Regions from separate parts of the Alteromonas sp. ABH4_452 genome, predicted to be linked through region 1. Evidence: predicted binding sites of a transcription regulator. Region 1 holds the regulator's gene; each other region holds the start of a gene.
The links. The regulator FNR, encoded in region 1, switches genes on or off when oxygen is low (the NO sensors DNR and NnrR bind a similar motif). The targets are predictions, from matches to a motif close to TTGATCTAGATCAA.
Positions count from the first base shown of each region.

Region 2: a site for FNR is predicted at 3,036-3,049, ahead of clpB (ATP-dependent chaperone ClpB). Genes of this name have one in related genera too.
Region 3: a site for FNR is predicted at 2,579-2,592, ahead of ACYX4N_RS03875 (GbsR/MarR family transcriptional regulator). Genes of this name have one in related genera too.

Region 1 covers NZ_CM149973.1:2,584,031-2,589,191, forward strand. The annotation lists gene ttcA (tRNA 2-thiocytidine(32) synthetase TtcA) at 1-525, opposite strand, end outside; gene uspE (universal stress protein UspE) at 755-1,678, opposite strand; gene fnr (fumarate/nitrate reduction transcriptional regulator Fnr) at 1,971-2,711, opposite strand; gene ACYX4N_RS11130 (sulfite exporter TauE/SafE family protein) at 2,757-3,416, opposite strand; gene ccoS (cbb3-type cytochrome oxidase assembly protein CcoS) at 3,403-3,633, opposite strand; gene ACYX4N_RS11140 (heavy metal translocating P-type ATPase) at 3,635-5,161, opposite strand, start outside.
Region 2 covers NZ_CM149973.1:1,996,326-2,001,486, reverse strand. The annotation lists gene dld (D-lactate dehydrogenase) at 1-142, opposite strand, end outside; gene clpB (ATP-dependent chaperone ClpB) at 266-2,842, opposite strand; gene pgeF (peptidoglycan editing factor PgeF) at 3,093-3,848, opposite strand; gene rluD (23S rRNA pseudouridine(1911/1915/1917) synthase RluD) at 3,865-4,848, opposite strand; gene ACYX4N_RS08520 (outer membrane protein assembly factor BamD) at 5,034-5,161, shown strand, end outside.
Region 3 covers NZ_CM149973.1:890,554-895,714, reverse strand. The annotation lists gene ACYX4N_RS03880 (ATP-binding protein) at 1-2,408, opposite strand, end outside; gene ACYX4N_RS03875 (GbsR/MarR family transcriptional regulator) at 2,632-3,189, shown strand; gene ACYX4N_RS03870 (cytochrome ubiquinol oxidase subunit I) at 3,201-4,574, shown strand; gene ACYX4N_RS03865 (cytochrome d ubiquinol oxidase subunit II) at 4,586-5,161, shown strand, end outside.

The sequences.
Region 1 (5,161 bases):
ACCACCGTGAAACATATTCAGGAAAAACGTTTCTAGCATGTCGTCACGGTGGTGACCTAATGCAATTTTCGTCGCGCCTAGTTCTTTCGCTGTGCGGTATAAAATACCACGGCGCAGTCGAGAGCAAAGCGAACAGGTCGTTTTTCCTTCAGGAATCTTGTTTTTAACAATAGAGTAGGTGTCTTCTTCTACAATCTTGTAATCGACGCCAATGCTGTCTAAATACTCGGGCAAGATATGTTCAGGAAAACCAGGTTGCTTCTGGTCAAGATTTACCGCAATAATTTCAAAATGAATAGGCGCAATCTTCTTTAAAAACAACAAAATATCAAGCATGGTATAGCTGTCTTTACCGCCCGATAAACACACCATAACCTTGTCGTTGTTTTCAATCATACCGAAATCGCCAATGGCCTTACCCACGTTGCGACGAAGTCGTTTCTGAAGTTTGTTGAAGTTGTACTTTTGCTTACTTTGCGCGGCGTTTAACGTCGGCGCATCAGCACTGCTTGTGCCTAAACTCATAATTAACTAGCTTGGTTTGTGATAAAGGCGCCATTATACATTAAAGCGCCTTTTCGAGACTATGGCTGTGTTGTTAAATTTATCGAGAAGCGTTAAGTACTGATTTAAGCGTGTATGATTAACTCTCGGAATTAACCGCTAAATGCGCAGTTTCTTTTCAACGCCCATCGCCGATTCGCCATTAGTCGCCACCAAGTGTCTTTATATTTAAGCGCAACTAAGCAGTTAACTACACGGTTATCGGTGATTCAAATCCATCGGGCTTAATTGCTAACACATCACAATTAAGTTCATCGATAACGTGTTCGGCAGTATTGCCAATAAGCGCCGCCGAAATACCAACCCGTCCCACGGTGCCTATTACAACTAACTCGGCATCGAGTGTTTTAGCCACTTGCGGGATAACTTTTTCAGGCAAGCCTTCTTTCACCACACATTTATTTTCTGGAATACCATATTTCAGCGCGTGACTACGCATTTCTTTCATGTGATGATTTTTTACCGCATCGTGATATGTATCAGGGTCAAACTCTGGCACTTCAATGGCAATGTTAAGTGGAGTTGTAGGGTAGCTATTCACTAAATTAACGTTACCTTTCAGCAAAGAGGCATAATCGTTAGCGATTATCGTAAGCTTGTCGTTTAGTGCAGCATGCTCATCATCTTCACTGCCTACGTTTACTGCAGCTATAATTTCACCGCCTTCTGGCCAGTCGTGTTCTTTAACGAGCAGTACAGGGCGTGGGCACTTACGCATTAGATGCCAGTCTGTAGGGGTAAAGATTACTGAGGCAAGGTCGTCATGTTTTTTAGTAGCTTTTACTACTAAGTCGATTTGGTTATTAAGGGCGTAATAAATAATCGATTCATAAGCACGGTTGTTCCACTCAACTACAATATCGGTCTCTGAAAAGCCCTGTTCTTTTAGCTGGGCAGATAACCATTTGGCGTGCTCTTTTGTAACGGCATCGCGCATTGATTCACGTTCGTCGGGGCTAAGCATGGTTGTCATATCGTAAGACAAATCATATACCACCATCATAGCGGTAACCGTGGCGCCGGTTTTTGACGCAAGTTCATAGGCACGGCTTAGGGCAGGCTGGTTGTCGCGTTCCGCGTCCACCACGGCAAGAATTCGTTTACACTCAATCATAACGTCTCCTCAACTACAAAGCTTTGTATGGCTGTCGACATCGATATTGTTTCAAAACAGTTTATATAAACCATTTACATTAACTATAAACGACATTTGGAAAAACGTGGGTTGTTTTGGATCAAGGTGTAAATAATCTGTTGATATATAAAACAGGTAACATTGAATATTACGGGAGTTTTCACGCACGACGGATGGATGTCGTGTTACTCAGTGAGGGAATACAGTGAAATTTTAAAGGTTAAAACTAAAAAGCGCGCATGTAGCGCGCTCAAGATAACAGAAGAATAAATTAACCGTTACAGACTACGCTAGGGCCATTTAACGCTTCTAACTTGGTATTTAACCGATCAAAATCCAAAATAGAGATCAATTTACCGTCTACTTTGATAATGTTTTCTTTCTGAAAACGGCTTAATAGGCGACTAATGGTTTCTATCGTTAAGCCTAAGTAGTTGCCGATTTCGTTTCGGGTCATAGTTAGGTGAAATTCTCTGTGCGAGAAGCCACGCTCTTCAAAGCGCTGAGATAAGTGTGAGATGAAATACAATAAACGCTCTTCCGCCGTACGCTTGTTTAAAAGCATGATCATGTCGTGATCTTGTTTAATTTCTGCGCTCATAAAGCTCATGATCTGATGGCGTAGCTTAGGAAATTGAACCGACATTTCATCAAGGGTTTCATATGGCAGTTCACATACCATGGCGGTTTCTAGCGCTGAGGTGTAACTTTGATGCTTACTTTCGCGCAGGGCATCGAATCCAATAATATCACCAGGGAAGTGGAAGCCAGTGATTTGCTCTTCACCATCTTGATTAGTTACAAATGACTTAAAAGAACCCGTTCTTACGGCAAAAAGCGAACGAAATTTATCGCCAGTTTGAATGAGCGTATCACCTTTGTGAAGCGGCTTTTTGCGCTCAATTATATCGTCAAGAGACTCGATTTCTGTTTTGTTCAGCGCCACCGGTAAACACAAGTGACTGAAGCTACAGTTTTGACAGTGAATAGAAAATTGGCTTCCTTTGCTCATAATACATGCTCTTTTGAAGATTACCCAATAATGATACACCCATTTTTAAACGATTGCGCCATGAATAAGATAAGCCGCATAAATGGCCATTATTACGGCAATTATTTGTCTAACGTTATTGTTTTGAAAACTGCTAACAATATACTGACTGCCTGCACTTGCTGCGAGTAGCGTTGGCAAAGTACCTAAACCGAAGAAAAACATGATGGCAGCGCCCTGCAATGCATTCCCCGCCGCTAAAGACCAAGTAAGTGTTGAATACACTAATCCACAAGGCAACCAGCCCCAAATAAACCCATAAGGGATAGCACTAAAAGGGGTTTTAAAAGGTAAAAAACGCTTAGATAACGGCTGCAGCTTAGAAAATAAACCTTTGCCTGCGTTTTCTAACACCGTTAACCCTGTCCACCATTTGCCTAAATAACAGGCCAACAACAGCAACATAATACCGCTGAGTAAAGACAGGGCATAGTTGGCCAGAGGAATATAGTCTGCTGCAATTTTGCCAAGTGCGCCGGTCAGTGCGCCAGCAATGGTGTAGCTAGCTATGCGCCCCATGTTATAGGCTAGGGCGTAAGGCACTGCTGAAGCACCTTTTGGTGACACCATTCTTAGCGCTGCAACTATACCGCCGCACATGCCCACGCAGTGAACACCGCCCGCTAAGCCGATAAGAAAAGCTGAGAAGTAATTAATCCCCTCCATGCTGCCCTTGGTTTTTCTCTACTTTAGTATTCTGAAGTTGCTTGCGTTGTTCAGCGAGCTTTTTTTCTTCTGGCGGAAGGTCATCGTCAAACAGTATGCTGTAACCTTGACGGTCTAAATCTTCAAACTGATTAGTTTTAACCGCCCAGAAGAATATTACGATAGCGACGGCTACTATAATGATGGCGATTGGAATTAAAACGTAAATAATGCTCATACTATTTGCCCAGAAGTCGCGTAGAGTTTGTCACTACTATGATACTGCTTAATGACATGCCAACAACCGCCATCCACGGCGAAAGTAGGCCAGATACGGCGAAAGGTAAGATCAAAACGTTGTAACCTACCGACCAACCAATATTTTGTCTTATTTTTTGCTTCACTTGATGCGCAGTTCGGATGAGTTCTGGCACAGAAAGCAGCTGATCGCCAAGCAAAATCACGTCGGCTGCAGTTTTCGCAACATCTGTAGCATTACCTACCGCTATCGCTACATCAGCACTTGCAAGAACAGGGGCGTCATTAATACCATCGCCCATCATCATAACCTTTGAGCCAGATTGCTGCATAGCTTGAACCGCTTCATATTTCTGCTCTGGGGTAAGGCCCCCTTTAGCGGCAGATATTGGTAAAGATTTAGTAAGAGAGTCAACGTTTTGCTGTGTATCGCCGCTTAGTACAGCGAGGGTATGAGTTTTTGCCAATATATCGAGGGTTTCTTGGGTATCGTCACGCAGTGAGTCACGAACTTCAAAAGCCGCCATAACACGGCCTTTGACAGTAAGAAATACGTTAGCCGAGGGATAGCGCTCGATAAATGATTGCTGTGATTCGTGAACACTGAACGCTGCTGAGCCCATGGAGAATAGCGTGTCATTAATTTCACCGCTAATTCCGCCACCTGGCGTGACCGTGAAATTTGTCACTTTGTGTACGGTGTTGCCGCTTGACGTTTTATCACCGCTAAAGGCTTTAGCAATAGGGTGTTCAGAGCGAGATTCTAGGGCGCGGGCGATTGATAGCGCGCTTTGGCTGTCTACGCCGTCAGCATACCAGGCGTTTGATATAGTGAACTTACCTTGTGTCAGCGTACCGGTTTTGTCGAGTGCGATAGTGTCAATGCCAGTGATTTGCTCAAGAGCATCGGCACGCTTTAGCAAAATACCTTGTCTGTTTAATTTCGCCATAGCGCAGGTGAGTGCTGATGGCGTGGCTAACCCTAGGGCGCAAGGACAGGTTGCTACCAACACGGAAATGGTGATCCAAAACGCATCATCACTGCCGTTATAAGCCCAAAAGGTGTAAGTTAACGCTGAAATCAATAATACAGCGGTCACAAAGTATCTAGAGAAATTATCGGCTATCTGTGCAGCCTTGGGCTTGCTCGCCATCGCACTTGCTTGAAGCCTTACAATTTGATTTACCAGCGCATTTTTAAGCGTTTGCGTAACCGTAATGGTAAGGCTACCGTCCTGACATACGGTACCGCCATATACAGTGCTGTTATCTGACTTTCGTACTGGGTTAAATTCACCCGTTAGCATAGATTCGTCAACCGCAGCGTTACCCTCTGTAACCAGCCCATCAATGGGGATGGTTTCACCAGGCTTAACCAGCACTATATCGTGCACCTTTAGCTGCTTTGCTAGACATTCAGTAACGCTGCCATCTGGCATTAATTTAGTCGCTGACACAGGAACATACTGCATCATATTGGCAGAGATCTGTGCGGCGCGATGACGACT
Region 2 (5,161 bases), 590 kb from region 1:
TATGTGGAAACAGTACGGCCAATGCCTCACCTTCACCCGAGCGCCACCCTTTTCGATAGTGCTCAGTTTGGCGTTTTCCAACGGCAAGGTTGCTTTCCCCGAGTACGCGTTTAAATGCGTTAATAATTGGGGCTGTTTCCATGTATGACTCCTAACACTCACGCTGAAATTACTTTAGCAGAGTAAACTAAAGGAAAAGACAGTGCCAAGGCAATAAAAAAGGCACTGTTTCTAGTGCCTTTGAATTAAAGATTTGGTTTGCTGATTAACCGCTTACTACAAATAGTCCGCTTTCGTCAGCATCAATGCGAATGGTTGATTCGGGTAATAACTCTCCCGCTAGTAATTGCTGGGCGAGTGGGTTTTCCACCTGCACTTGAATTGCTCGCTTAAGCGGACGTGCGCCAAACACTGGGTCGAAACCCGCGTCCGCCAATTTATCCATAGCCGCGGCAGACAGAGTAAGCTTATATCCTTTTTCTGCGAGCCTAGCGCGAAGCGAGGCAAGCTGAATTTTAGCAATAGACTTAATTTGCTCTTTGCCTAATGGATGGAATACCACAATATCATCCACACGGTTGATGAACTCGGGTCTGAAGTGCTGCCCTACTACGCTCATCACCGACGCTTTCATATCGTCATACTGACTTTCATTGTGTTTGTCTTGGATGATGTCCGAACCTAAATTAGACGTCATGATCACCACGGTATTTTTAAAATCTACCGTGCGTCCTTGTCCATCAGTCAGCCTGCCGTCATCCAGCACCTGAAGTAAAATGTTGAATACATCAGGGTGTGCCTTTTCAACCTCGTCCAATAAAATGACCGAGTAAGGCTTGCGACGCACCGCTTCGGTTAAGTAGCCACCTTCCTCATAGCCAACGTAGCCAGGAGGCGCACCGACTAAACGAGCAACCGAGTGTTTTTCCATAAACTCAGACATATCGATACGCACCATGGCATCTTCAGTGTCGAACATGAAGCCAGCCAAAGCTTTACATAACTCAGTTTTACCTACGCCCGTTGGACCTAGAAACAAGAATGAGCCAATAGGCCTGTTTGGATCAGCAAGGCCAGCACGTGAACGGCGAATAGCATTTGATACTGCTTCAACGGCTTCTTCTTGCCCTACTACACGTTTATGAAGAACATCTTCCATACGCAACAGCTTCTCGCGCTCGCCTTCAAGCATTCTCGCTACAGGAATACCTGTCCATCGCGAGAGCACATCTGCAATTTCAATATCCGTTACTTTATTTTTAAGAAGCGTGGTCTCACGGGTTTCATTTTCAGCCGCCTGTTCGAGCTTGGCTTCAAGCTCTGGAATACGGCCGTACTGAAGTTCCGACATACGATTCAAATCAGATGCTCGACGGGCAATTTCTAAATCTAGCTTTGCTTGTTCAAGTTCCCCTTTGATGGTTTGGGTACCCTGCATGGCATCTTTTTCATCTAGCCATACTTTTTCAAGCTCTGCATACTTGGTTTCTGCTTGCTCGCGCTCAAGTTCAATCATTTCGAGGCGCTTATGGCTGGCGTCGTCGGTTTCTTTAGCAAGCGCTTGCTCTTCCAACTTAAGCTGGATAATCCTGCGCTCCAAACGGTCCATATCCTCTGGCTTAGAGTCTATTTGCAAACGAATGCTAGAGGCCGCTTCATCAATAAGGTCGATGGCTTTATCGGGCAATTGACGGTCACTAATATAACGATGCGACAAACTTGCCGCTGCGACAATAGCTGGGTCAGTAATATCTACGGAGTGATGGAGTTCATAACGCTCTTTTAAGCCTCGAAGAATAGCAATAGTGTCCTCTACGCTTGGCTCTTCAACCAATACTTTCTGAAAACGGCGCTCAAGCGCAGCGTCTTTTTCAATGTACTGACGATATTCGTCTAGCGTGGTTGCCCCCACACAGTGAAGTTCACCGCGTGCCAGCGCCGGTTTTAGCATATTCCCTGCGTCCATTGCGCCATCGCCCTTCCCTGCACCTACCATGGTGTGCAGTTCGTCAACGAATAAAATGACGCGGCCTTCTTCTTTAGCTAGCTCGTTGAGAACGGCCTTTAAACGTTCTTCAAACTCACCGCGGTATTTAGCCCCAGCCACTAACGCGCCCATATCTAGGGCAAGAACGCGCTTGTTCTTCAATCCTTCAGGCACTTCACCGTTAATAATGCGCTGCGCTAACCCTTCTACAATCGCCGTTTTACCTACACCAGGCTCACCAATAAGCACGGGGTTGTTTTTTGTTCTGCGCTGCAGAACTTGAACGGTACGGCGAATTTCGTCATCACGTCCAATTACCGGGTCGAGCTTGCCTTGTTCCGCTCGCTCAGTTAAGTCTGTGGTGTACTTTTCAAGGGCCTGGCGCACATCTTCAGCGTTAGGGTCTGTCACCTTCTGTCCGCCACGCATATCATCTATCGCGCTTTCAATAGCGTCTTTGGTGATATTCAAACTTTTCAGGATCTCACCCAATCGCCCTTTATCTTCAAGGGCTGCTAACACGAAGATCTCCGACGTTATATATTCGTCTTTTCGTTGCTGAGCAATCTTGTCGCAAAGGTTAAGTAAAATGCCACTGTCTTTGCTTAATTGAACATCACCACCAATGCCTTCAATTCTAGGTAAACGTTCAATAGCCTGACTCAAAGCAGAACGAAGTGCGTTAACATTAATGTTAGCTTGATCAAGCAACGGGCGTACTGAACCACCTTGCTGATTCAGCATGGCGGTCATTAAGTGGACAGGTTCAATGTATTGATGATCTCGCCCCAATGCGAGTGATTGAGCATCGGATATCGCGAGCTGAAATTTACTGGTAAATCTATCTAGTCTCATAATCTCAACCTAATAAGTGAACAACTATACCTGCGGTAACACACCGCAATTACGAACATTTTAACTCTCGCTGAGTGGGCAATGCTCTATGAGGAATGGTATTGCTTATGTTCTAGTTATGTAGGCTGCGCAATTGTGATTCAAGTATGAGATTGAAAAGTTAGCCAAAAAGATAACAAATACTGTAGAAACTTTGATTTAGCGCAAATAAATGAAGGGATTAAGGACTAATGCCCATAGGATTAGATATCTAAAGCATACCTATTACACTGACCAAGCGCCCTGTTGTGCGTTTGTTTTGATGAGTCGCTCTCCGATGCGAATAGAAGCGTCGCTTGTCAGTGTAAGTACACAAGTTACTCTGCGTAACATTTTCAACGCCAGCTTGCTGCAATTGCATCTGTGCTACTAGAGGTAAATCTAATAAGTACTTCCCTTTATTAGTACTATTGGCAATAGCGCCATCTATGTGGCTAAATTTACTTGCCAACTGTGCATCTACTTCATAGCAAGCGCCGCTGATTGCGGGGCCTATCCAAGACATAATTTTATTTGCATCGCAGTTAAATTGCCCAACAGCATTTCTGATAATATTAGTCTCAAGCCCTTTCCAGCCGGCATGCACTGCAGCTACTTGTTCACCACTTTCATCACACAACAAGATGGGCACACAGTCAGCAGTCATTACCGCACAAAAGTGTGATGTTGAAGAAGAATACGACGCATCGGCTGTGGTATCTGCACTCGGCAATGACACCACGCGATTGCTGTGTATTTGCTCTAGCCACGTTATCTTTTCGCTGTGTGGAATCAGGCTTCTATTGGCTTTAACTAGTAAAAGATCATCTCCCACGTGCGCACCAACATTTAAGCCTGCAAAATCTCCCATACTACCGCCCCCCAACCTTGTCGTTGTATAAGCGACAATATTAGAGGGGCATGACCACGCAGGCGTAACCAAATCCAGCGTGGATGAAAGAGGTGAATTTGCAGCTGACCACGTCATAAGCCCTACTCCATGCTTAAAGCATATCCTGAGGATTGTCCGCGGTGTCCTTTTTCACGGCTTTAAGCAAGTCCTGCATGTCTTGTGGCAGAGGTGCCTTCCAGGTCATCCACTCTTCGGTCTCAGGATGGAATAGCGATAGCTGAGCGGCATGTAACGCTTGGCGCTGGAATCCGCGAAGCGCAGCAATAAATTCCTCAGACGCACCTTTAGGTAAACGCGGACGCCCGCCGTACACCTGATCGCCTAACAGCGGATGCTTTATATGCGCCATATGCACGCGTATTTGGTGCGTACGACCAGTTTCAAGCTTTAAACGCAAATGAGTATAAGCGCGGAATTTTTCAATAACGCGATAATGCGTTACTGCTGGTTTACCCATTTCGCGAACTGCCATATGCGTGCGCTTTGTGGCATGCCTACCGATAGGTTCATCTACAATACCACCCGCAACCATAGTACCCAGAGCAATAGCTTCATATTCACGGCTCATCTCGCGGCGCTGTAGCTGGTCAACAAGGTGCGTTTGCGCAGGTATTGTTTTTGCTACTACCATTAAGCCCGTAGTGTCTTTGTCAAGACGGTGGACAATGCCTGCACGTGGAACTTTGTCAATTTCGGGATAGTGATTTAGCAATGCATTAAGCACTGTACCGCTTGGATTTCCCGCGCCAGGATGCACGACCAAATCAGCAGGTTTATTTATTACCAAGATGTGCTCATCTTCATAAACAATATCTAGCGCAATGTCTTGCGCAACACTTGTTACCTGCACGTCCATTTCAGCTTGTACAGTAATGAGTTCATCCATTTGCATTTTGTGTCTTGGGACGGTGATCACTTCACCATTTACCGCAACATTTCCGTCCTGAATCCAAGTTTTTAACTTAGAACGAGAATATTCAGGGAACAAATCAGCCAAAACCTGATCTAAGCGTAAACCAAAATGCGCAGCTTCCGTTGAAGCTTCTAGTTGTATTGTGTTCGGCGACTGTGTCATAACACCATTGATTACGTCTAAAAAAGGGTATTATAACAAGTATTCACGCTGTACACTGCCTTGTTTACGTTTTTGTATGGTTTTTCTCGTCGTTAGTACGTTAGAATGCAATTAAAGTGTTGTTGTTTAACACATGAGCTTAGACAGCGAAGTATTAAACTGTTTAGCAGGAAAATAGAATTATTATGAAATCATTTCGTCTACTGGCTCCCGTTTTATTGGGTGCTATGGTATCTGTCGCAGGATGTAGTTCTTCAGATAAAGAAGAGAAAGCCGTTTTAGCTAACATGGGTGCACAGCAACTGTACGACAG
Region 3 (5,161 bases), 1.7 Mb from region 1:
GACTCTAAAAACAGCTTTATAAAGTCACGGGCGTCTTGCTCGTCTTCTGCTACCAAGATTCGTAAACCGCTTAAACGCAAAGACTCGGTTAAATCACTGATTTCGCTATTCTTGGTTTCGATAATGTCATCGTGCAAACTAAGAGGAGCAATAGGCAAAGATACAAAGAAAGTAGTCCCGGAATTTAGTCCATCGCTTTCGGCGCGAATTTCCCCGCCGTGCATTTCAACTAGGCTCTTTACAATAGATAAACCCAGCCCCAAGCCAAGTTTGTTATGAGAGTCTTTACCTTGGTAAAAGCGTTCAAAAACCCGGGCTATCTGATCTTGGGTCATTCCTTTACCGTTGTCTTTTACACGAAACAAGTAGTTAGAATGTTCCCTTCGCCCCCGCACATGTACGGTTCCACCTTTTGCTGTAAATTTAAGAGCGTTACTGAGCAGATTATTTATCACCTGCTTAATACGCAAATTATCACCCAGAATTTGAGTATGCTCATCTTCGCAATTGATTGAAAGTTGAATATTTTTACTGGCAAAGCCCGCTTCAAATGATTTAGCCACCTCAGAAATAGATGAAGCAATATTAAGTGAATGCGTGCTGAGCTTCATGGTGCCGGAGATAATGCGCGATAAATCTAAGATATCGTTAATTAACGCGGCCTGTGTAGACGCAGCGCGTTTGATAACGCCTAATGCATCGGACATTCTATCGACATTCGTCACATCCATCAGTGCTAAGTCCGTCCAACCTACGATAGAATTAAGGGGCGAACGAAGTTCATGGGAAATACTCGCCAAAAACTGATCTTTAGCTTTATCTAACTCTTCTAATTTACTAATTTGCTTATCGAGCGACGCTTTTAAGCTTAGCGCGTAAGGTATAAATAGGTGATCAAAACCTTCTATTATAAGCTGATCATCCTCGCTCCACTCTACCGACTCATCAGCAACACTTTGTAAGTACATATCAAAGGAATTACGAGGCGTTAGTACCTTACCAATATCTTTGTTTGCGGCCTCGCGGCCCGCCCATCGTATAGTTTTGTCTTTTTGCTCTCTAAACCAAACCGTGTAGTAACCAAGCTTGGCGGATACACAGGAAATATACATGCCGCGAATGCCATTAAGGTCACATTGTTCCGACACTTCTTCCGCCAACTTGCTAATAGCAATTGACTCTTCAGAGTTTGGAATGACGAATTTGTCAAGAAGGCGAGTTAATGTTTGTTCAGAGGGCGTTTTTCCTACTAAATACTTATCTACAGGGGTAATAACCGCCATACCACATGCATTGGCAACATCCAAAAGGCCTTTTTCTTTTTGGGTTATCGCCTCAAGCGGGTTAGCAAAGCCAGTAAGCTGGTGAATAATAGTGTTTAGCTTACGTTGGCGAATTTGAAACTGCTCTTTCTTTTCATGCAAGGCTTTAGTATGTAGCTGCCACGCATAGAGATGACCGAGGGATTCGCATACCAAACGCTTTTTTTGGTCGATATATTTAGGCTCGTTATTGTGACAAGCAAGTAACCCCCAAAGTTTACCTTCAAACACAAGGGACACTGAAAACGATGAACGTATACCCATGTTTTTAAGATAAGTAATATGAACCGGCGACACTGAACGAACCATAGACATGGATAAATCCAGTGGCGGTCGCTCTGCTTCTTGCACTGTTGGCTTTAAAGCAATAGGGTTTTGTTCTACGTCAAATACGCAACGTACGCGATTTTTTAAGTACAGAGCTCGGGCTTGGCTAGGAATATCAGATGCCGGAAATTTCAAACCTTTGAAAGAGCGTGAAGCTGGTAATTTTGCTTCGCCAATTACTTCTCCGCTATAGGTTTTATCGAACTGATAAACCATCACCGAATCAAACCCTATGTAGCGCTTGAATACGCCCGCAATGGCGTCTGCGACATCACCGATAGACTCGCACCCATCCACATCAGGAAGCAATGTGCGAATATCTACGTCCATCGGTACCCATTGTTGGGCAGCTTCATAGCTAAGCTGCGGGGTAGGCTCTAATTCAATAACAAGTAAACCGTTTGAATCGAACGCGACACCGCTCCCCTCTTTTTCCCAGTTGTCTAAATGAAGCGCGTTGTCGGCAAATTTCCATTGATACGCTCGGCGCGTGTCTCCGCCTTTTACGCTTTGATAAATACTTTGAAAAGTGGGAGCATCTTCGGAAGGGGTATCTATGAGCTCAGTGATGAGAGTTTCACCCGCAATGATACTGACTTTAAATAGCTCATTAATGTTTTCACTGAACACCTGAATTTTTTTAGTTTCAGGGTCTACCGCTATAACGTAACCAAAGCTTTGAACACTTTCGATTAGGTGAATAGCTTCATCTTCGCAGTTCTGAAGCGTCTTTATCTTTTTATCTGTAACGTGCTGCATTGCCTTGGCCGAGAAATTTTGAAAGCGAACTTTCATGAGGGTTTTAATTACACAACCACGATAACAACTTATTGCAACCAAAGCATGCAATATCGTTGAAACTTTCCTAATTAACTTTTATTAAATTATCAATAAAATTTAGCTTACAAAGCACTTTATTGTTGCCTTTTTTGATCCTACACAATAAACTTTCAATAATTTCTGAAACTTCTGGAAAATAAGAATGAAAATGACGCCTTTAATTACATCTGCAGTCATGCACTTCGGCGAAATGGGAAGCCGCTGGGGTTTTAATCGTACAGTAGGGCAAATTCTTGCGCTTATTGTATTAAACGAAGAGCCCATTTCGGCACAAGAGGTTGCCGATGCGCTCAATATCTCCAGAGGCAATACCAGTATGGGTTTAAAAGAGCTTCAATCATGGCGCCTAGTAAAACAACATCACGTTCCCGGCGAGAGAAAAGAATTCTTTATTCCCGCTGGCGATATCTGGACATTAGCAAACCGGGTTTTTGAAGAGCGCAGGAAGCGCGAAATAGACCCAACAATGAGCCTGCTTCGGGATCTGCTGCTCGATGCACCTGCTAATGAAAAGGAGGCGAACGCTCAGCATAAACTGAACGAAATTCATGATTTACTCGAATCAATTACTGCATGGTCTGAAGAGCTTCAAAATCTTGGACCTGAAAAGCTAAACACCTTGATGAAATTAGGTTCTGGCGTGGGCCGTATGCTTGAGCTTAAGGACAAGCTACTTCCGGGGAAAAACAGCGTTAACTAAGGGGGCTCTCTGTGGATGCATTCTTGCTGTCTCGTTTACAATTTGCGTTAAATATTAGTTTCCATATTTTATTTCCAACCATCACCATGGCGATGGGTTGGTTTCTTTTTTATTTTAAGCTGCGCTCTAACACCTCAGGTCACCCTGTTTGGATGCGCATGTATCGTTTTTGGGTCCGTGTATTTGCCCTAAGCTTTGCATTAGGCGTGGTTAGCGGCGTCACCATGTCATTTCAGTTCGGCACTAATTGGCCTGGATTCATGGAGAAAGTGGGTAACGTGGCCGGTCCGCTCTTAGGTTACGAGGTACTGACCGCTTTTTTCTTAGAAGCCACGTTCTTGGGGATCATGCTATTTGGGATACGCCGTGTTCCTAACTGGCTACATACAGCGTCCACCCTCATTGTCGCTCTTGGCACCACAACGTCTGCATTTTGGATATTAGCGCTTAATAGCTGGATGCAAACGCCACAAGGTTTTGAAGTAATTGATGGTGTGGTTTATGCCACGAATTGGAAAGAAATCATCTTTAACCCATCTTTCCCCTATCGCTTTGCTCATATGATGTTGGCGTCTGGATTAACCGCTAGCTTCCTTATTGCCGGTCTTTCAGCATACCGTATGCTAAAAGGTGACGATAAACTTGCCCCCAAACTAGCGCTTAAAACAGCTACCTACACGGCGGCCGTGCTAATTCCTTTGCAAATTTTTGCGGGTGACATGCACGGTTTAAATACCCTTGAGCATCAACCTCAAAAAGTGGCGGCGATGGAGGGTTTATGGGAAACCACTGAAGGTGCACCTTTATTGCTTTTTGCTATTCCAGATGAAGAAAGCAAAGAGAACCACTTTGAAATTCCCATTCCCTACGGTGCAAGTTTAATTCTTACCCATGAGCTCAAAGGAGAGATAAAAGGGCTTAATGAGTTTGAGGGAGAGCACCCACCTGTAGCCCCTGTTTTCTTCGGCTTCAGAGTCATGGTAGGTATGGGCATGCTAATGCTGGCTGTTTCATGGCTTGGTAGTCTTTACCTTATTCGCAAGAAAGAATTTCCTGTGTGGCTGAAACGCACGTTTGCAGGTATGGCATTTAGCGGCTGGATAGCAACGTTAGCAGGCTGGTACGTTACAGAAATAGGTCGACAGCCTTATTTAGTGAGTGGCGTATTGAGAACCGCTGATGCTGTTACCCAATTGCCACCGGCCAATATTGCTCTGTCGTTCACGCTTTACCTCGTCATTTACACGGTGCTCTTAATCGCATACATGGGAACGCTTATGTTGATGTGTAGAAAAGCAGTGGAAATCGAGGAAATAACGACGGAAGAACGCGAAGTAGCGAAGGCTAAGATGCAACCCTCTGAACCTGACCCAAGCACGGTATAAGGAGAGCGAACATGTTTGAAAATGTATCAGCAGAAATGCTTGGAAACATCTACGTCGGCTTACTTGGTTTATCTGTATTACTGTACGCTATTTTAGATGGCTATGACTTAGGTGTTGGCGTATTAATACCGCCAAGAAAAGAGGCTTTTCGCGACGATATGATAGCCTCTATTGGGCCTTACTGGGATGCCAATGAAACCTGGCTTGTGCTTGCCATAGGCTTGCTGCTTATCGCTTTCCCTGAAGCCCATAGCGAGTTTCTGCAAACTCTGTACTTACCTGCAACTTTCATGTTGTTAGGGCTTATTTTGCGCGGCGTGGCGTTCGATTTTCGCGCTAAAGTTGTGCAAGTGAAAAAGCGGAAATGGGATTTGGTATTTAAATACGGTTCGCTTTTAACTACGCTCGCGCAAGGTTACATGTTGGGCATTTACGTGACGGGCCTTCGCACTGATATTTGGGCTCAAGGCTTTGCTCTACTTGCGGCATTTGGAGTAACAGCGGCCTATGCATTTATTGGCTCATGCTGGTTAATACTCAAAGGCGAAGGAGAGCTTCAAGAAAAAGCATATTATTGGGCACGCCGA